Martelella mediterranea DSM 17316: one gene and its partners. The protein of the gene in region 2 binds, or shares a complex with, the protein of the main gene of each other region. Links are inferred from orthologs where the notes say so. Each region holds a gene or a part of one and is shown on either strand. Other genes may lie near its edges. The genes, in order: eno, Mame_RS12290 and pnp.

Region 1 (5,574 bases), 330 kb from region 2 along the record:
CCGCCCTTGGCGACCTTCTCGGCCGTTTCGTCGGAGGACGATTTCTCGGCCTTGTCCTCTTCCTTGGCGGGCTGCTTCGGCTTGTCTTCCTTCGGCTTTTCCGCCTTGGCCGGAGCCTCGCCGCCGCCTTCGGCCGCCTTGGCGGCCTCGGCAACGTCCTCGCCATCTTCGGCAAGGATCGCGATCAGGGCGTTGACCGCCACGCCGTCGGTGCCTTCCGGCACAACGATCTTGGCGACCGTGCCCTCGTCGACGGCTTCGACTTCCATCGTCGCCTTGTCGGTTTCGATCTCGGCAATCACATCACCGGCCGAAACGCTGTCGCCTTCCTTGACCAGCCACTTGGAAAGATTGCCCTCTTCCATGGTCGGCGAAAGCGCCGGCATCGTAATCTTGATGGGCATCTTGACGCTCCCTTACTTGTAGCAGACGGCCTTGACCGCATCGATGACTTCACCGACGTTCGGCAGGGCGAGCTTTTCGAGGTTGGCGGCGTAGGGCATCGGAACATCCTTGCCGGCGATCGTCATGATCGGCGCATCGAGGTAATCGAAGGCCTGCTGCATGACGCGGGTCGCGATCTCGGTGCCGACGGAGGACTGTGGGAAGCCTTCCTCGACGGTGACCAGACGACCGGTCTTCTTCACCGATTCGATAACCGTCGGCAGATCCATCGGGCGGATGGTGCGCAGATCGATGATCTCGACGTCGATCCCTTCCTCCTCAAGCTTGGCCGCCGCTTCCACCGCATAGGTCATGCCGATGCCGAAGGAAACGATGGTTGCGTCCTTGCCCTGCTTGTGAATGCGGGCCTTGCCGATCGGCAGCACGAAATCATCAAGCTTCGGCACATCGAACTTGTGACCGTAGAGGATTTCGTTTTCGAGGAAGATCACCGGATTGGGATCGCGGATCGCCGCCTTCAGGAGCCCCTTGGCGTCGGCAGCCGTATAGGGCATCACGACCTTGAGGCCCGGAATGTGGCTGTACCACGAGGCGTAGCACTGCGAGTGCTGGGCCGCCACACGGGCTGCCGCGCCGTTCGGACCGCGGAACACGATCGAGCTCTCCATCTGTCCGCCGGACATGTAGTGCGTCTTGGCGGCGGAGTTGATGATCTGGTCCATCGCCTGCATGGCGAAGTTGAAGGTCATGAACTCGACGATCGGCTTCAGCCCGGCCAGCGCTGCGCCAACGGCAACCCCGGTGAAGCCATGCTCGGTAATCGGGGTATCGACCACGCGCTTGGCGCCGAATTCCTGCAGCAGGCCCTGCGTGATCTTGTAGGCGCCCTGATATTCGGCGACTTCCTCGCCCATGACGAAGACATCGCCATCGGCGCGCATTTCTTCGGCCATGGCATCGCGCAGCGCTTCACGCACCGTCGTCGAAACCATTTCTGTGCCTTCCGGAATATCCGGATCGGAGGCGACCTCGACGGCCTTCGGTTCGGCCGGCGCGTTGGAAGCGGAAGCCTGCGGCTTTTCTTCCTGCTCGACCTCGGGGGCCTTTTCAGACTGTTTCGGCTGCTCGGCGGCGTCGGCCTTGCCGATATCGTCGACGCTTTCGCCCTCTTCCAGGAGCACGGCGATCGGGGTGTTGACCTTGACGCCTTCGGCGCCTTCCTCAACCAGGATCTTGCCGATCGTGCCTTCGTCCACGGCTTCGACTTCCATCGTCGCCTTGTCGGTCTCGATCTCGGCGATCACGTCACCGGCGGCGACGCTGTCGCCTTCCTTCTTGAGCCACTTTGTAAGGTTGCCCTCTTCCATCGTCGGGGAGAGTGCCGGCATGAGAATATTGGTAGGCATGGTATCCCTCCCCGTCTTAGCGCAGGATGTCGGTGTAGAGCTCGGACGCATCCGGCTCCGGATCGGTCTGGGCGAAATCGGCGGCGTCGGAGATGACCGAGCGCACGTCCTTGTCGATCGCCTTCAACTCGTCTTCCGTCGCCCACTTCTTGTCCAGAAGCCGCTTTCTGACCTGCTCGATCGGGTCGTGCTCGGCGCGCATCTTCTGGACCTCGTCCTTGGAGCGGTATTTCGCCGGGTCCGACATCGAGTGGCCGCGATAGCGGTAAGTCATCATTTCGAGAATGAACGGCCCGTTGCCTTCACGCGCGAACTTTTCCGCCTCTTCGGCAGCCGCCTTGACGGCGCGGACATCCATGCCGTCGACCTGCTTGCCGGGAATGTTGAAAGATGCGCCGCGCTTGGAAAAGTCGGTCTCAGCCGACGAGCGCGTAACCGAGGTGCCCATGGCATAGCGGTTGTTTTCGACAACATAGACCACCGGCAGCTTCCAAAGCTCGGCCATGTTGAAGCTTTCATAGACCTGGCCCTGATTGGCCGCGCCATCGCCGTAATAGACGACGGCGACATGGTCGTTCTCGCGGTAACGGTTGGCGAAGGCGAGACCGGTTCCGAGCGGAACCTGCGCGCCGACAATGCCGTGGCCGCCGTAAAACGCCTTCTCCTTGGAGAACATGTGCATCGAGCCGCCCTTGCCCTTGGAATAGCCCGAGCGGCGGCCGGTCAGCTCGGCCATCACGCCGCGCGCTTCCATGCCGGTTGCGAGCATATGACCGTGGTCGCGGTAGCTGGTGATGATCTGGTCGCCGTCCTTCAGCGCCATCTGCATACCGACGACGACGGCTTCCTGACCGATATAGAGGTGACAGAAACCGCCGATGAAGCCCATGCCGTAAAGCTGGCCGGCCTTTTCCTCGAAGCGGCGGATCATCAGCATTTCGCGGAGCGCATGCATTTCCTGATCGCGATCGAATTCGACGATCCGTTTGTTATCTTCTTTTTTGGGTGATTTCCGTGAAGCGGACGCTTGGGACGCCATCAGGGTCTCCTTCGTTGAGGAAAGACGTGGAATTGGCAGTCACAATAGGCGGTTTTGTGCGGCACGGCAATGCTAGATTTAGCACGCTCTATGACAACTCAAAATATTGAAATTATTTATAAAAGATTGAATTAACTTGATTTCAGTTTATTGCAGATGTCGCTCGAAAATCACGATCTCGTCCGGCTTCAGCAGGTTGAGCGCGTAGCGCGCATGCTCGTCAAGCGCATCCTTCATCAGCGAGCCGTCGGAGAGCATCTTGACATGCTTCTCCCTCGCCTCGCGTTCGGCCACGAGCTTCTCCAGCTTGCGCTCGTTGAGCGCCTTGTGGGCCGCAAATCGCTCGCCGGCAATCAGGCCGTAATCGCCATGGATCGAGTGATAGATGAAATAGCTCATGAAGCAGACGGTGATCGCCGGTACGATCAGGCGGCCGTAAAACCGGGATTTATGATGTCGGGTCCACATGAAGCTGTCCGGAAGGCTACGCAATACAATGGAGTCACACTAGCGCGTGAACCTTAACCAAGGCTAAACCGGGTGTCGGGGGATGGGACGAAGTGCGGCTTTTTGAGGCAAAGCCGGAGCGGCAATCAGGCCCGGCTGAGGGGCAATGATACCCTCTGGAATCTCAGTTTCGCTCAACGTTGGTTTCAACCAAGGAACTGGCCGCCAACAATCTCCCCCCTTGAGGGGGAGATTATGGGCTGGGGCTCCAGGCGAGGCCGGAGCTTCCGAAAAATCAACCCTTCAGGATCGACCGGCCGGCGTAGACGGCTTGGCTACCCAGTTCTTCCTCGATGCGGATGAGCTGGTTGTACTTGGCGAGACGATCCGAGCGCGACAGCGAGCCGGTCTTGATCTGACCGCAATTGGTGGCGACCGCGAGATCGGCGATCGTGGCGTCCTCGGTCTCGCCGGAGCGATGCGACATCACGCTGGTGTAGCCGGCCTTGTGCGCGGACTCGACGGCGTCGAGCGTTTCGGTCAGCGAGCCGATCTGGTTGACCTTGACCAGCAGCGAATTGGCGACGCCCATCCTGATGCCGTCCTTCAGGCGCTTGGTATTGGTGACGAACAGGTCGTCGCCGACGAGCTGGCACTTGTCGCCGATCAGCGACGTCAGTTCCTTCCAGCCGTCCCAGTCATCCTCGGCAAGGCCGTCCTCGATCGAGAAGATCGGGTATTTGCCGATCAGGTCGGCGAGATAGGCGGCCATCTCGCCGGAATCCAGTGTCTTGCCTTCGCCTTCCATCACGTATTTGCCGCCCTTGTAGAATTCGGTCGAAGCGGCGTCCATGGCGAGGTAGACGTCCTCGCCGGGCTTGTAACCGGCCTTTTCGATCGACTTCATGATGATGTCGAGCGCCGAGGTGGTGCTCGGAAGCGCCGGCGCGAAGCCGCCCTCGTCGCCGATCGCGGTATTGTAGCCGCCGGCCGAAAGTTCCTTCTTCAGCGTGTGGAAGATTTCCGAACCCGTGCGCACCGCGTCGCGCAGCGTATCGGCGCCGATCGGCATGATCATGAATTCCTGGAAGTCGATCGGGTTGTCGGCATGCTCGCCGCCATTGATGATGTTCATCATCGGAACCGGCAGCTGGTGAGCGAACACGCCGCCGACATAGCGGTAGAGCGGCAGGCCGCAGGCGGTGGCGGCGGCCTTGGCGGTGGCAAGCGACACGCCGAGAATGGCGTTGGCGCCGAGGCGGCCCTTGTTGGCGGTGCCGTCAAGCTCGATCATGGCCTGATCGATTTCCATCTGGTTTTCAGCGTCGAGCCCGACAATCGCCTCGAGGATCTCGTTGTTGACGGCATCGACCGCCTTTTCCACGCCCTTGCCGAGATAGCGTTCGCCGCCATCGCGCAGTTCGACGGCTTCGTGCGCGCCAGTGGAGGCGCCGGAGGGAACGGCGGCGCGGCCGATCGTGCCGTCTTCCAGATACACATCGACCTCGACCGTGGGATTGCCACGGCTGTCGAGGATTTCACGGGCGAGAATGTCGGTGATTGTCGTCATGATTGTCTACCTGTCGACCTTGCTACAAAAAAAATGAAACGACCGCGTCTAAGCGCTGGAGCCTTGCGAGGGCCACCCCTTCAGCAGGCGGACCGCGTCGTCGGAGTTCTGCTTAATGCAGTTCGTGCGCCAGCACTATGACGAATGAATGATTTTGGCGATCAAGCCGCGCATATTTGCGGCACGATCGCCCGATTTCGAAAGAACTTACCTTCCCTTGGCAATGGCGTCAAAAGCAAGAAGCTTGTCCAGAAGCCGCGGCATGTCATCGAGCGGCACCATGTTGGGACCGTCCGAAGGCGCATTGTCAGGATCCTCATGGGTCTCGATGAAAACGCCGGCAACGCCGACGGCAACGGCCGCGCGCGCCAGCGTCTCGACGAATTCCCGCTGTCCGCCGGTCGAACCGCCCTGCCCGCCCGGCTGCTGCACCGAATGGGTGGCGTCGAAGATCACCGGCGCGCCGGTGGATGCCATGATCGGCAGCGCCCGCATGTCGGAAACCAGCGTGTTGTAGCCGAAGGAAACGCCGCGCTCGCACAGCAGAACATTATCATTGCCGCTGTCGACGATCTTGGCGAGGACGTTTTTCATGTCCCAGGGCGCCAGGAACTGGCCCTTCTTGACGTTGATCACCCGGCCGGTCTTCGCGGCGGCGACCAGAAGGTCTGTCTGGCGCGACAGGAAGGCCGGGATCTGCAGCACGT
Region 2 (6,298 bases):
AAGACCCGGCTATCCCGCCTACCGCAACATCCTGAAAGCGCTGGACCTCAAGGTGGTCGAGGTGGATGCCAATGCCGAGCACGACTTCACGCTGACGCCCGAGGCGCTGGAGGCGGCGGAGAAGGCCCACGGCGTTACACTTGCCGGCGTGCTGCTCGCAAGCCCGGCGAACCCGACCGGCACGGTCACCGGTCGCGCCGCGCTGAAGCGGCTTGCCGACTGGTGCCATGCGCGCGGAACCGCCTTCATCTCCGACGAGATCTACCACGGCCTGGTGTTTTCGGGCGAGGAGGCAAGCGCGCTTTCCTTCACCGACGAGGCGGTGGTGATCAATTCCTTCTCGAAATATTACTGCATGACCGGGTGGCGGATCGGCTGGATGGTGCTGCCGGAAAAACTGGTGCGGGTGTTCGAGCAATTGACGCAGAACATCTATATCTGCGCGCCCGACCTTTCCCAGATCGCCGCGGAGGCGGCTCTTTCCGAGCGAAAGCAGCTCGACGGCTACTGCAATATCTACCGCAACAACCGCAACTTCCTGACCAGCGCGCTGCCGGCGATCGGCCTTCCTGTCGCCTCGCCGATGGACGGGGCTTTCTACGCCTATGTCGACGTCTCGCGCTACACCAATGACAGCCTCGCCTTCGCCCGGCAGATCCTGCACGAGGCCAATGTCGCGGTCACGCCCGGCGTCGATTTCGATCCGGAAAACGGCGGGCGATTTCTACGGCTGTCCTACGCGGGCACCGAGGCCGAGATCACCGAGGCCGTGGAGCGGATCGGCAACTGGCTGCCGGCGAGATAGTTGCAACGTCATGCCGCGTTCGTCCTGTGAGCTTGGTTCTTGGCACGGGAGGTGGGCTTGCTCCCAATACTCTCTCCCGCTGGCGGGAGAGATGCCCCGAAAGGGGCAGTGAGGGTGGATCAGCGTTTCAAATCGTGAGGGCGTTCGCGGGGTGGGTCTCCCCCCTCACTGTCGCTTTCGCGACATCTCTCCCCGCCGGGGCGAGAAGATTGGGTGGCTGTGCGGGAAGGCCCTGGGTTAAAAGTCCAAAACAAAAAAAAGCCGCCGTTTTCGCAAACGGCGGCCTTTCGTTCATTCAAATCAACCGGCTCAGAAGAAGCCGCGGCGGTTCCACCAGCCACGTTTGGGCTTGGCTTCCTCGTCTTCGTTTTCGGCCTTTGCGCCGCCGGAGGTGACCACCGGCGCGGAATGGGTCACGTTGGAGGCGCGGTTGGAGCGCTTGGGGGCGTTTTCTGCTGCGACTTCTTCCACAGCAGGAGCCGCAGCCGCCTCGTCGTCGAGATCTGCGGCCGCTTCGACGGTCGCATCTTCCTCGACTTCGGTTTCGCCGGCCGGTTCCGCGGGCGTTTGCTCGACGGCCTCCTTGGCCGTTTCCGCGTCTGCCTGTTCAGCCGGCGCTTCGCTCTCGGCGCGCTTGGGCTTGCGGCGGCGGCGCGGCTTGCGGCCTTCGATCTCGGTCATGGCCTCGTCCTCGGTGACCTCGGACGGCTGATCGGCGGGGGCATCGGCCTCTGCGGCCGGTGCATCGCTGACCGTCTCGGAGGCTACCGCTTCGGAAGCGACCTCTTCAACCGGCTGGCGATTGTCCGCATCAACCGCTTCGGCGTCAGACTGGTTCTCGGCCGACGTATCGGCGTTGTTGTCCTCGGCCGTCTGCGGCGCGTTCTCATCGCTGCGATTGCGACGTCCGCCACGCTTGCCGCGGCGGCGCTTGCGGCGCGGCTTGTCGGAACCCTGGTCGCCGTCGTCGCTGGCCGATGACTGATTGTCATCGTCGCCCGCCTCGGCGGTCTGTTCGTTGTCGCCTTCGTCGTTCTGCTGACCGTTGCGGCCGCGGCGGCGGCGGCGCTTGCGGCGCGAGCGGCCATTGTCCTCGTCGGCGCTTGCCTCGGGCTTGCTTGCCTCGGGCTGGTCGTCATCTTCCGTTTCGTCGATCTCCTCGACGATGTCGTCTTCCGGCTCATCAGGGAAATCGAGCAGCGTCTCGATCTTGACCGGCGTCTCCACGGGCTCGCCGCGATCGATCTCGAAATGGCTGGTCGTCAGCGTCGCGTCTGCCTTGATGATGATCTCGACGCCGAAACGGGCTTCGTAGTCCACGATCGTGTTGCGCTTCTGGTTGAGCAGATAGAGCGCGTTTTCGGGCGTGGTCCGCACGGTGATGTTGTGCGTGGTGTTCTTCAGCAGATATTCCTCGACCCCGCGCAGCACATGGAGCCCGACGGAGGACTGCGAAAGCACGTGGCCGGTGCCGCCGCAATGGCTGCAGACCTGGGTCGTGGATTCCAGCACCGAGGCGCGGATGCGCTGGCGCGACATTTCCAGAAGGCCGAAATGCGAGATGCGGCCGACCTGGATGCGGGCGCGATCGTGTTTCAGGCAGTCCTTCAGCTTCTTCTCGACGGCGCGGTTGTTGCGCTTTTCTTCCATGTCGATGAAGTCGATGACGACGAGGCCTGCAAGGTCGCGCAGGCGAAGCTGGCGCGCCACTTCTTCCGCGGCCTCGAGGTTCGTCTGAAGCGCGGTGTCCTCGATCGAGTGCTCGCGGGTGGAGCGGCCGGAGTTGACGTCGACGGCGACCAGCGCCTCGGTCTGGTTGATGATCAGGTAGCCGCCGGATTTCAGCGTCACCTGCGGCTGCAGCATGCGGTCGAGCTGGGCTTCGATGCCGGAGCGCGAGAAGATCGGATGCACGTCGCGATAGCGCTGCACCACCTTGGCGTGGCTCGGCATCAGCATCTTCATGAAGTCTTTCGCTTCACGATAGCCGTTTTCGCCGGAGACGATGATCTCGCTGATATCCTTGTTGTAGAGATCGCGGATCGAGCGCTTGATCAGGCTGCCTTCCTCGTAGACAAGGCAGGGCGCGGTCGATGTCAGCGTCTTGGTGCGGACATTTTCCCAAAGCCGCATCAGATATTCGAAGTCGCGCTTGACCTCGGCCTTGGTGCGGTTGGCGCCGGCGGTGCGCAGGATCACGCCCATGCCCTGCGGCACTTCGAGATCCTTGGCGACATCCTTAAGCCGCTTGCGGTCGGCCGGATTGGTGATCTTGCGGGAAATGCCGCCGCCGCGCGCGGTGTTCGGCATCAGCACCGAATAGCGGCCGGCGAGCGAGAGATAGGTGGTCAGCGCCGCGCCCTTGTTGCCGCGTTCTTCCTTGGCAACCTGCACCAGCAGGATCTGGCGGCGCTTGATCACTTCCTGGATGCGATACTGCTTGCGCGCCTTGCGGTGGTTGTATTCCGGCACTTCCTCCATGGCGTCCTCGGCGCCGACGGATTCGACGCTGTCGTCGTCATCGTCCACGTCTTCGGAAACCGTGTCGGCATCGACCTCGGCCGCCATATGCGTCGGGCCCTTGCCATCCTTGGAAGAGCCGTCATCGGACGGGCCGTCTTCAGAGGCGGCGCCTTCATTGGCGGCATCCGCGGGCTTTTCGGCCTCGTCGCTGGCCTTGGCATCCTTCTTGGCGGCGGGCTTGCGGCGACGGCGCGGCTTCGGCTTCTTGGCGGCTTCGTCGTCGCTCTCGGCGGTTGCCGCATCGGCGTCCGCCGTCTTGGCGTCGGCTTCCGCCGCGTCGGCCTTTTCGGCGGTGTCGGTGTCCGCGGGCGCTTCGGCCTTGGGTTCAGCGCTCTCGTCCGGTTTGGCGTCCTGCGGCTTGGCCTCTTCGGCCTTTGCGTCCTCTGACTTTGCGTCCTGGGCCTTGGCGTCGTCAGTCTTGGCCTTGGAGGTTTTGGCGCGGCCACGGCGGGTGCGCGGCTTCGGCTTGGTTTCGTCCTCGGCTGCGGCCTTCTCGGAGGCCTCCGACGGCTGCGACAGCGCGCTGTCGGTATCGTCGTCGTCATCGCTGTCGGAGACTTCCCTCAGCAGCGCTTCACGATCGGCGAGCGGAATCTGATAGTAGTCGGGGTGAATTTCCGAAAAGGCGAGGAAGCCGTGGCGGTTGCCGCCATAATCCACAAAGGCGGCCTGGAGAGAGGGCTCCACCCGCGTGACCTTTGCAAGGTAAATATTGCCGCGCAGCTGTTTCTTGTGCTGCGATTCGAAATCGAACTCCTCTATACGATTTCCGCGAACGACAACGACGCGTGTCTCTTCTTCATGAGACGCGTCGATAAGCATTTTATCTGCCATTTAAGATGAGCTCCTCGGCGCGCATGGCTGGCGGCTTCGGAACGGGTCGATGCCCTTGTCCGGAAATGGTCGCCAGCGGAAACGCCGGATGAAATAATGTCCGACCGTCGCAACGAAACGCGGGCGGCTGCTTCTCGAATCAGTCCGGCGCCCTCGAAGGGGGCGCGGGCCGATGGAAGAATTTGACGCTTCGTTCTCATATATAGCCAGTCGAAACAAACATTGCCTAACCCCGAATTCGGGGCGATGAAATCGCTTCCGGGAAAGCCCGGGAAGCATTGACCCTTAAGCCGCAACGCTTTTGTGAGTAGCGTATGCCGGCCAAGATATACTGTCCGGTGAGTGGAACGACGGCGGACGCTCAATCGCTTCATGTGGCGCCAATCGTGGAAAGACCGGCTGCCCTTGCGCGCAATTGTCCCGTCATAAATGTCCACCTGAGCCACATTAGTATGTATTCGTTGATGCAATAGCAAGAAAAATCCAATCCACGGTAATATTTGAGAAATTGCCGAAACTGCTTTATTACGACGCAAGGTTGTGGCGAAGGCTGATATGTTTCGGAAAGCGTCACGTTTTTGCCATGCCTCTGTCCTTAAACGAGAGGCCTTGAAGGCGAAAGCGGGTTCGCGCGGAAAGACCTATGAGAGGTGGCATGAGGGGAAGGCGGCAAGGCCTTGTTTTTACACGATTGACGATGCTGGTCCTTCGACCTTTGTTTGTCGTTCTCGCCTTGGTGTGCGCGCTTTCGCCGTCCGTTTCGGCGCGTGCTTCCGACGACGATGCGGCCGCGCCGCTGATCGCCTACAACGCCCTGCTTGTCGGCGATGACGCCCGGGCCCGGCTGGTGGTCGATTTCGACCGCAAGCCCGAATTCAGCTATCACTATCTCAAGGATCCGGCGCGCGTGGTGATCACGCTGCCCGCCACCGCCTTCGGCTTTTCCGATGACGCGGTCGAGGCGCGCGGGCTGATCAGCGACATCCGCTACGGCGTCACCGGTCCCGGCCAGTCGCGCATCGTGCTCTCGGCGCGCGAGCCGATCCAGATGACGCTCGCGGAGGTGCGCGAGGAAGGCGATGCTGGCTTCCGTCTGGTGATCGATCTGGCGATTGCCGACAGCGCTCTCTTCGAGAAGCTTCTCGCCGGCCGGCAGGAAACGCCTGCCGCGGCGTTCGCCCGGCAGGATGTTGCCGCGCCGGAGGAGGACGACAGTTTCGTGGTTGCGATCGATGCCGGCCATGGCGGCATCGATACCGGCGCGATCGGCGAAGATAGCCAAACGCTGGAAAAGGACATCACCCTCGATTTCGCCCGCGCCTTCGCTCAAAAGCTTCAGGCCGTGCCCGGCTATGATTCCTATCTGACCCGTGACGCGGATATCTATCTGTCGCTTACCAGGCGCGTCGAGCTTGCCCGTCAGCACGGCGCGGACCTGTTCATTTCGCTGCACGCCGATTCGCTCAACCAGCCCGATATTTCGGGCGCGACCGTCTATACCCTGTCCGATCGCGCCTCCGACCGGCTGGCTGCGGCGCTCGCCGAGCGCGAAAACCTTTCCAACGAGATCATGGGGATCGAGGCCTCGGTCGAGCCTGAGGAGGTGACCGACATCCTGCTGGACCTGACGCGGCGCGAGACCCAGAGCTTTTCGATTTCGCTCGCGGACCAGGTCGTGGCCGCGTTCGAGGGCCAGATCAGCCTGATCAACAATCCGCACCGCTATGCGGGCTTCATGGTTCTGAGAGCGCCGGATATCCCGTCGATCCTGCTCGAGATCGGATTCCTGTCCAACCCCGAGGATGAGAAGCGCATGCTCGACCCGGTCTGGCGCGACAAGCTTGTCGACAGGCTGGTCGATGCGGTGACGCGCTATCGCAGCCCTATGGTATCGGCCATGCCCTAGACTTCGGGCGATAATGAAAGGTTTATCAAAGCTGTCGTCGCAAAAAGCGCACATTCATTGTAAAAAGGATAGCCGGGTATTTTAATTCGGGCCTGCGGGCGATATCTGCGATAAATCGACGGCGGCGAAGGCAGGGCGATGCGGTAAAGCATCGGCACAGCCTCGCGGAAATCCGGGGCGCGGCGAAGGCCGCGACGCCGGCGGCGCGTTCAGGACAAGGTATGAAAAAC
Region 3 (5,627 bases), 400 kb from region 2 along the record:
GTTGTCGGGGTCAATGATCTGCGCGCGGAAACCGGCGTGGCGCCCTCGCCCAGCCGCGCCTATCTGGTGCCATGGCTGATGCAGACCGTGCTTGCCGCCCGCGCCTATGGTATCCGCGTCATCGACGGCGTCTACAATGATTTCACGGATCAGGAGGGTTACGAAGCAGAATGCGCCGAAGGCGCAGCCATGGGATTTGACGGCAAGATGCTGATTCACCCGAACCAGATCGAGGCCGCCAACCGCCATTTTAGCCCGTCCGAAGACGCTATTGCCGAGGCGCGCGCGATCGTGGAAGCATTTGCCAGACCGGGCGCGGAGGCGCTAAACGTCATCGATCTCGATGGCCGCATGGTCGAGCGCCTGCATCTGGAGCAGGCCCGATCGCTGCTGGCGCAGGTCACCGCCATTCAATCGACAAAGGATACCCGATGAAACTCTATCGCTTTCTCACCGGCCCGGACGAATCGTCCTTCTGCCACCGCGTCACCGACGCCCTCAACAAGGGCTGGGAGTTGCATGGCTCGCCGTCGCTGACCTTCGATCCCAATCTCGGTAAGACCTATTGCGGCCAGGCCGTGGTGAAGGAAGTCGAGGGCAAGGAGTATGACCCGTCAATCAAGCTCGGCGAACAGTGAGGCTCGCTCCGGGCGGAAAGATCAGATCGGCTGAAACGGCCTCAAGAGATATCCGTCCGGGTCCCGCACCCAGAGCTGGCGCTGGCCTCTTTCGCCATTCGGCGTTCGATAGCGCCGCTCCTCCGGACCAAGCACGAGCGGCCACTCCGCTTTCGCGAGCCGCGCGACGATGCCGTCGAAATCCCTAACCTCGAGCTGGAAATTGATACCGCCGCCGAGTGCTGACTCCTCATCGCCGATCGTTCGCCCCGTGCCGATCGCGTCCAGCATAAGCTGCGCCGCGCCCAGTTCCAGAAAGGCAAAGCCCTCCTCCGGCCGGTCATAGGCGACCGAAAAGCCGATCAACCCGACGTAGAACTCGAGGCTCTGAGCCAGGTCCCTCACGCCGAGTTCCGGGATGAGGGCGTTGAACCTCACTTGCGGCCCCAGAGGATCTTGAAGCGGGCGTTGCGATAATCCTCGCCGCTCGACTTGCAGTTTTCCGCGAGTACCGGCTCATAGGGCAGGCCGCGATTGGCGACCAGAAGCAGTCGCCCGCCGGGCTTCAGCGCATCGCAAGCGGCCTTGATCAGCGCCTTGCCGAGCGAGGGCTCTGCCGCCTTTCCGGCGTGGAAGGGCGGATTCATGACGATCAGGTCGTAGCGCGTCCTGACCTTCTCGCCCGCAAGGTCCTGCCAGAAATAACGAAACGCGCCCTGCTGGCCGGCGAGATTGACCTTGGCGCGTTCCAGCGCGCGGTAATCCGCCTCGTAGAGATCGATGCCCTCCGCGCGCGGCGCGCGTTCGGCGAGCATGGCGGCAAGATAACCCCAACCCGCGCCGAAATCGGCCGCAAGCCCGGAAAAATCTTCCGGCAGGCGCTCGCCCAGAATGCGCGAGCCCTCGTCGATCCGGTCATGCGAGAACAGGCCCGCCACGGTGGTGAAGCGGCCATCGATCTCGACGGTCGGATGGGTCAGCTTTTCTATCGCCTCCGAGGCATCATCCGGGCGGGTGAACCACACCGCCACGCCATGATATTTCGGCATCGATTCGAGATCGGAAAACAGATGGCCGAGCCGCTTCCTCAGCGACTGGATGCCTTCCTCCTTGGTGCCCGCGATCACGATGAAGCCGCCGGGCACGGTCTTTGCGAGCGCTTCCGCGATCCGGTTCTCGTTTTCGCCGCGATGCTTGGTGAGCAGGATGAGCGTCAGATCGTAAGGCCCCTCGCCCGCCTCCGGCGCGACATCGGCATGCGCGCGCTCCAGCCCGATGAAATGCGGGCGATAGGGCTGCACCGCCTCGATCGAGGCGCCGAAGCCCTCCGGCACCCGGTAACCGGGCTCGGCGCCCAGAAACAGGCAACGGCCAGCCTCGGGCATGGCGATCGTGCCGCTTTCGAAGGGATGGAAAATGGTTTTCAGCGTCTCACGAGCCATGATTCTACCTGTGAAAAAGGCGCGAGCGATAGCTGCTCACGCCTGAAAATGAATGCCTTGCGGTTCTCTCCCTCAATCTCTCCCCTTGAGGGAGAGATGCCCCGAAGGGGCAGAGAGGGGTAAACCCTATCGGCAAATGCGGAGCTACGGGCTGATACCCATTACCCCTCTCTGTCGCTTTCGCGACATCTCCCCCTCAAGGGGGGAGATTGGAGGGAGCATCACTGCTCCGAAGGTTCAGAACCCGTTGGTCCGTCAGCCTTACTCGGCGGCGTCGGACTTCTGCTTGCGCTCGATTTCCTTGCCGGTCTCCTGGTCGACGACCTTCATCGACAGCTTGACCTTGCCGCGCTCATCGAAGCCGATGAGCTTGACCCAGACCTTGTCGCCTTCCTTGACCACGTCGGTGGTCTTGGCCACACGATCCGCTGCAAGCTGCGAGATGTGGACCAGACCGTCACGCGGGCCGAAGAAGTTCACGAAAGCGCCGAAATCGGCAGTCTTGACGACCGTGCCCTCGTAGATCGCGTTCAGTTCCGGCTCGTCGACGATCGAGTGGATCCACTTCTTGGCCGCCTCGATCTCCTTGCCGGAGGACGATGCGATCTTGATCGTGCCGTCATCCTCGATGTTGATCTTGGCGCCGGTCTTTTCCACGATCTCGCGGATGACCTTGCCGCCCGAGCCGATAACGTCGCGGATCTTGTCGACGGCAATCGTCATCATCTCGATGCGCGGGGCGTATTCGCCGAGCTGCTCGCGGCCCTCGGTGATGGCCTTGGCCATTTCGCCAAGAATGTGCTTGCGGCCGCCCTGGGCCTGGCCGAGCGCGACCTTCATGATCTCCTCGGTGATGCCGGCGATCTTGATGTCCATCTGCAGCGAGGTGATGCCGTCGGACGTGCCGGCGACCTTGAAGTCCATGTCGCCGAGGTGGTCCTCGTCACCGAGAATGTCGGAGAGAACCGCGAAGCGCTCGCCTTCCAGGATCAGGCCCATGGCGATGCCGGCAACCGGCTTTGCCAGCGGAACGCCGGCATCCATCAGCGCCAGCGAGGTGCCGCACACGGTCGCCATCGAGGACGAACCGTTGGATTCGGTGATCTCGGAGACGACGCGCAGCGTGTAGGGGAACTGTTCCACGGTCGGCAGCATCGGACGGATCGCGCGCCATGCAAGCTTGCCGTGGCCGATCTCGCGGCGGCCCGGGGAGCCCATGCGGCCGGTCTCACCCACCGAATAGGGCGGGAAGTTGTAGTGCAGCAGGAAGCGTTCCTTATACATGCCGGTCAGCGCGTCGACATACTGCTCGTCCTCGCCGGTGCCGAGCGTGGCGACGACCAGCGCCTGGGTTTCACCGCGGGTGAACAGCGCCGAACCGTGAGTGCGCGGCAGGATGCCGACTTCGGAGACGATCGGACGGACGGTCTCGAGATCGCGGCCGTCGATGCGGCTCTTGGTGTCGAGAATGTTCCAGCGGACGATCTTGGCCTGGAGGTGCTTGAACACCGCGCCGATTTCTTCCGCCGTGTACTTGGCTTCCTCGCCTTCGGCCGGGGCGTAGCGCTCCTTCACCTTGGCCTTGCAGGCGTCGACGGCGGCGTAGCGCGCGGCCTTTTCGGTGATCTTGTAGGCGTCGCGCAGCTCGTTCTCGATGAAGGAGAGCATGTCGTTTTCAAGGGCGGAATGATCTTCCGGCTCGAATTCGCGCGGCTCCTTGGCGGCGACTTCGGCAAGCTTGATGATCGCGTCGATCACGGGCTGGAAGCCCTTGTGGCCGAACATGACGGCGCCGAGCATGACGTCTTCGGGCAGCTCCTTGGCTTCCGATTCCACCATCAGGACCGCGTCGCCCGTGCCGGCGACCACGAGGTCGAGCGCGGTTTCGGGCATTTCGTCGATATGCGGGTTCAGCACGTATTCGCCGTTGATGTAGCCGACGCGCGCGCCGCCGATCGGGCCCATGAACGGAACGCCGGAGAGCGTCAGCGCGGCCGAGGTCGCGACCATCGCCAGAACGTCCGGGTTGTTTTCGAGGTCATGCTGGAGAACGGTGACCACCACCTGGGTGTCGTTCTTGTAGCCTTCGGGAAACAGCGGGCGGATCGGGCGGTCGATCAGTCGGGAAACGAGGGTCTCGTTCTCGCTCGGGCGGCCCTCGCGCTTGAAGTAGCCGCCGGGGATCCGGCCGGCCGCGAAGGTCTTTTCCTGGTAGTTGACGGTGAGCGGGAAGAAATCCTGGCCCGGCTTCGGCTCCTTGGCGGAGACGACGGTGGCCAGAACGGTGGTTTCGCCATAGGAGGCCAGAACCGCGCCGTCAGCCTGACGGGCAACCTTGCCGGTCTCAAGCGTGAGCGTGCGGCCGGCCCACTCGATTTCCACTTTGTGGGAGTTGAACATGTCTTGTCCTTTAACAAATGCAGCGATCCCGCTCCTGCCCGAAGGAAAGGCGAAATCACGGCGTCACGTTTCGTTCGACACGTCACGGGCAAGACAACGTGCTGCTTCCGGTTGCGAAGCAGCCTGCAATCCTGCCCCATGACAGGTCCGTTTCGGCATGCGGCGCCGGACGTTCCGGGGCCGCGTCTTCTGATCCAGCGCCCGCCACGGCGCAAAACCGGCGCTTTGTCAGCGCAAATGGAAACGGCGGGCGCAAACGCCCGCCGGATTAAGCCTAGCGGCGAATGCCCAGACGGCCGATAAGGCTCGTATAGCGGCTTTCATCGATGCGCTTAAGGTAGTCGAGCAGCGAACGGCGGGTCGAAACCAGCGTCAGCAGGCCACGGCGGGAATGGTTGTCCTTCTTGTGGTCCTTGAAGTGCTCGGTCAGGTTGGTAATCCGCTCGGTCAGGATGGCAACCTGTACTTCCGGTGAACCGGTGTCGCCTTCCTTGGTTGCGTATTCCTTGATCAGCGCTGCCTTGCGTTCAGCAGTAATCGACATCGGTCATCCTTTCTTTAAGAAATGAGGGTGTTTCAAGTCGCCCGGGCCGGGATGTCGTCCAGCAGGGGCCATTCATGCGCATCTGTTTCAATGCTGGCGCCCATATAGGCCAAACAGAGCGTAATGTCGAGTGTCGCTTTGCGCACGGGGCGACAGCGCATTGCCGGAGGCTTCCGCAACGGCTCGCGGCGCCGGGCACGGTTTGCCTGCGTCATTCAGAAAGAGGGGCATTTCCCGTTGCGGGCATTGCCCGATCCTGCAGAGCCCGCCGCCTCATCGAAGCGGCGGGCCCTTGGTCTTACTGGCGCAACGCCTTGACGTCGTCCGCGCTCACGGCGGGCGCGGAATTGCCCCAGGCGCTGCGCAGGAAGGTCGCCAGCGTTGCGATATCGGCATCCGAAAGCCGGACGCCGAAGGCCGGCATTGCCAGCCGTTCCGGACGCTCGCCCGTCGAAGGCATCGCGGCGCCATGGAGAATGACCTCCGTCAGACCCTTCGTCGTCGGAGCCGTCACCAGCGAGTTGCCCTTCAGCGCCGGGAACACGCCGGGGGCGCCGCGGCCGTCCGGCATATGACAGGCATTGCAGTTGTTGAGATAGAGAATTTCTCCATCCGTAAGGTCTG

The links.
Region 1: the proteins of Mame_RS12290 (region 2) and eno are in contact, whole or in part, in a solved structure (PDB 2FYM), measured with the Escherichia coli proteins. The link is inferred for Martelella mediterranea DSM 17316 from one-to-one orthologs.
Region 3: the proteins of Mame_RS12290 (region 2) and pnp are in contact, whole or in part, in a cryo-EM structure (PDB 9QH0), measured with the Escherichia coli proteins. The link is inferred for Martelella mediterranea DSM 17316 from one-to-one orthologs.

The regions. Positions count from the first base shown.
Region 1 is NZ_CP020330.1:2,964,237-2,969,810, reverse strand. What follows is about bases 2,731-5,574. They hold eno (phosphopyruvate hydratase), read right to left. Parts: upstream 4,868-5,574; coding sequence 3,593-4,867; downstream 2,731-3,592. Other genes in these bases: kdsA (3-deoxy-8-phosphooctulonate synthase), read right to left, coding at 5,075-5,574; Mame_RS13835 (FtsB family cell division protein), read right to left, coding at 2,998-3,318; pdhA (pyruvate dehydrogenase (acetyl-transferring) E1 component subunit alpha), read right to left, coding at 2,731-2,850. Outside these bases: Mame_RS13850 (pyruvate dehydrogenase complex dihydrolipoamide acetyltransferase), read right to left, coding at 1-365; Mame_RS13845 (pyruvate dehydrogenase complex E1 component subunit beta), read right to left, coding at 417-1,811; more of pdhA, read right to left, coding at 1,828-2,730. UniProt on the Escherichia coli protein: Catalyzes the reversible conversion of 2-phosphoglycerate (2-PG) into phosphoenolpyruvate (PEP). It is essential for the degradation of carbohydrates via glycolysis.
Region 2 is NZ_CP020330.1:2,629,313-2,635,610, forward strand. The notes cover bases 915-4,482. They hold Mame_RS12290 (Rne/Rng family ribonuclease), read right to left. Parts: upstream 4,163-4,482; coding sequence 1,115-4,162; downstream 915-1,114. In the rest of the region: Mame_RS12285 (pyridoxal phosphate-dependent aminotransferase), read left to right, coding at 1-805; Mame_RS12295 (N-acetylmuramoyl-L-alanine amidase), read left to right, coding at 4,860-6,068. UniProt on the Escherichia coli protein: Endoribonuclease that plays a central role in RNA processing and decay. Required for the maturation of 5S and 16S rRNAs and the majority of tRNAs. Also involved in the degradation of most mRNAs.
Region 3 is NZ_CP020330.1:2,233,306-2,238,932, reverse strand. What follows is about bases 1,891-4,787. They hold pnp (polyribonucleotide nucleotidyltransferase), read right to left. Parts: upstream 4,460-4,787; coding sequence 2,321-4,459; downstream 1,891-2,320. Other genes in these bases: rpsO (30S ribosomal protein S15), read right to left, coding at 4,734-4,787; Mame_RS10445 (class I SAM-dependent methyltransferase), read right to left, coding at 1,891-2,059. Also shown: Mame_RS10460 (HpcH/HpaI aldolase/citrate lyase family protein), read left to right, coding at 1-435; Mame_RS10455 (DUF1737 domain-containing protein), read left to right, coding at 432-638; Mame_RS10450 (bleomycin resistance protein), read right to left, coding at 660-1,022; more of Mame_RS10445, read right to left, coding at 1,052-1,890; more of rpsO, read right to left, coding at 4,788-5,003; Mame_RS10430 (cytochrome c), read right to left, coding at 5,302-5,627. UniProt on the Escherichia coli protein: Involved in mRNA degradation. Catalyzes the phosphorolysis of single-stranded polyribonucleotides processively in the 3'- to 5'-direction. Also involved, along with RNase II, in tRNA processing.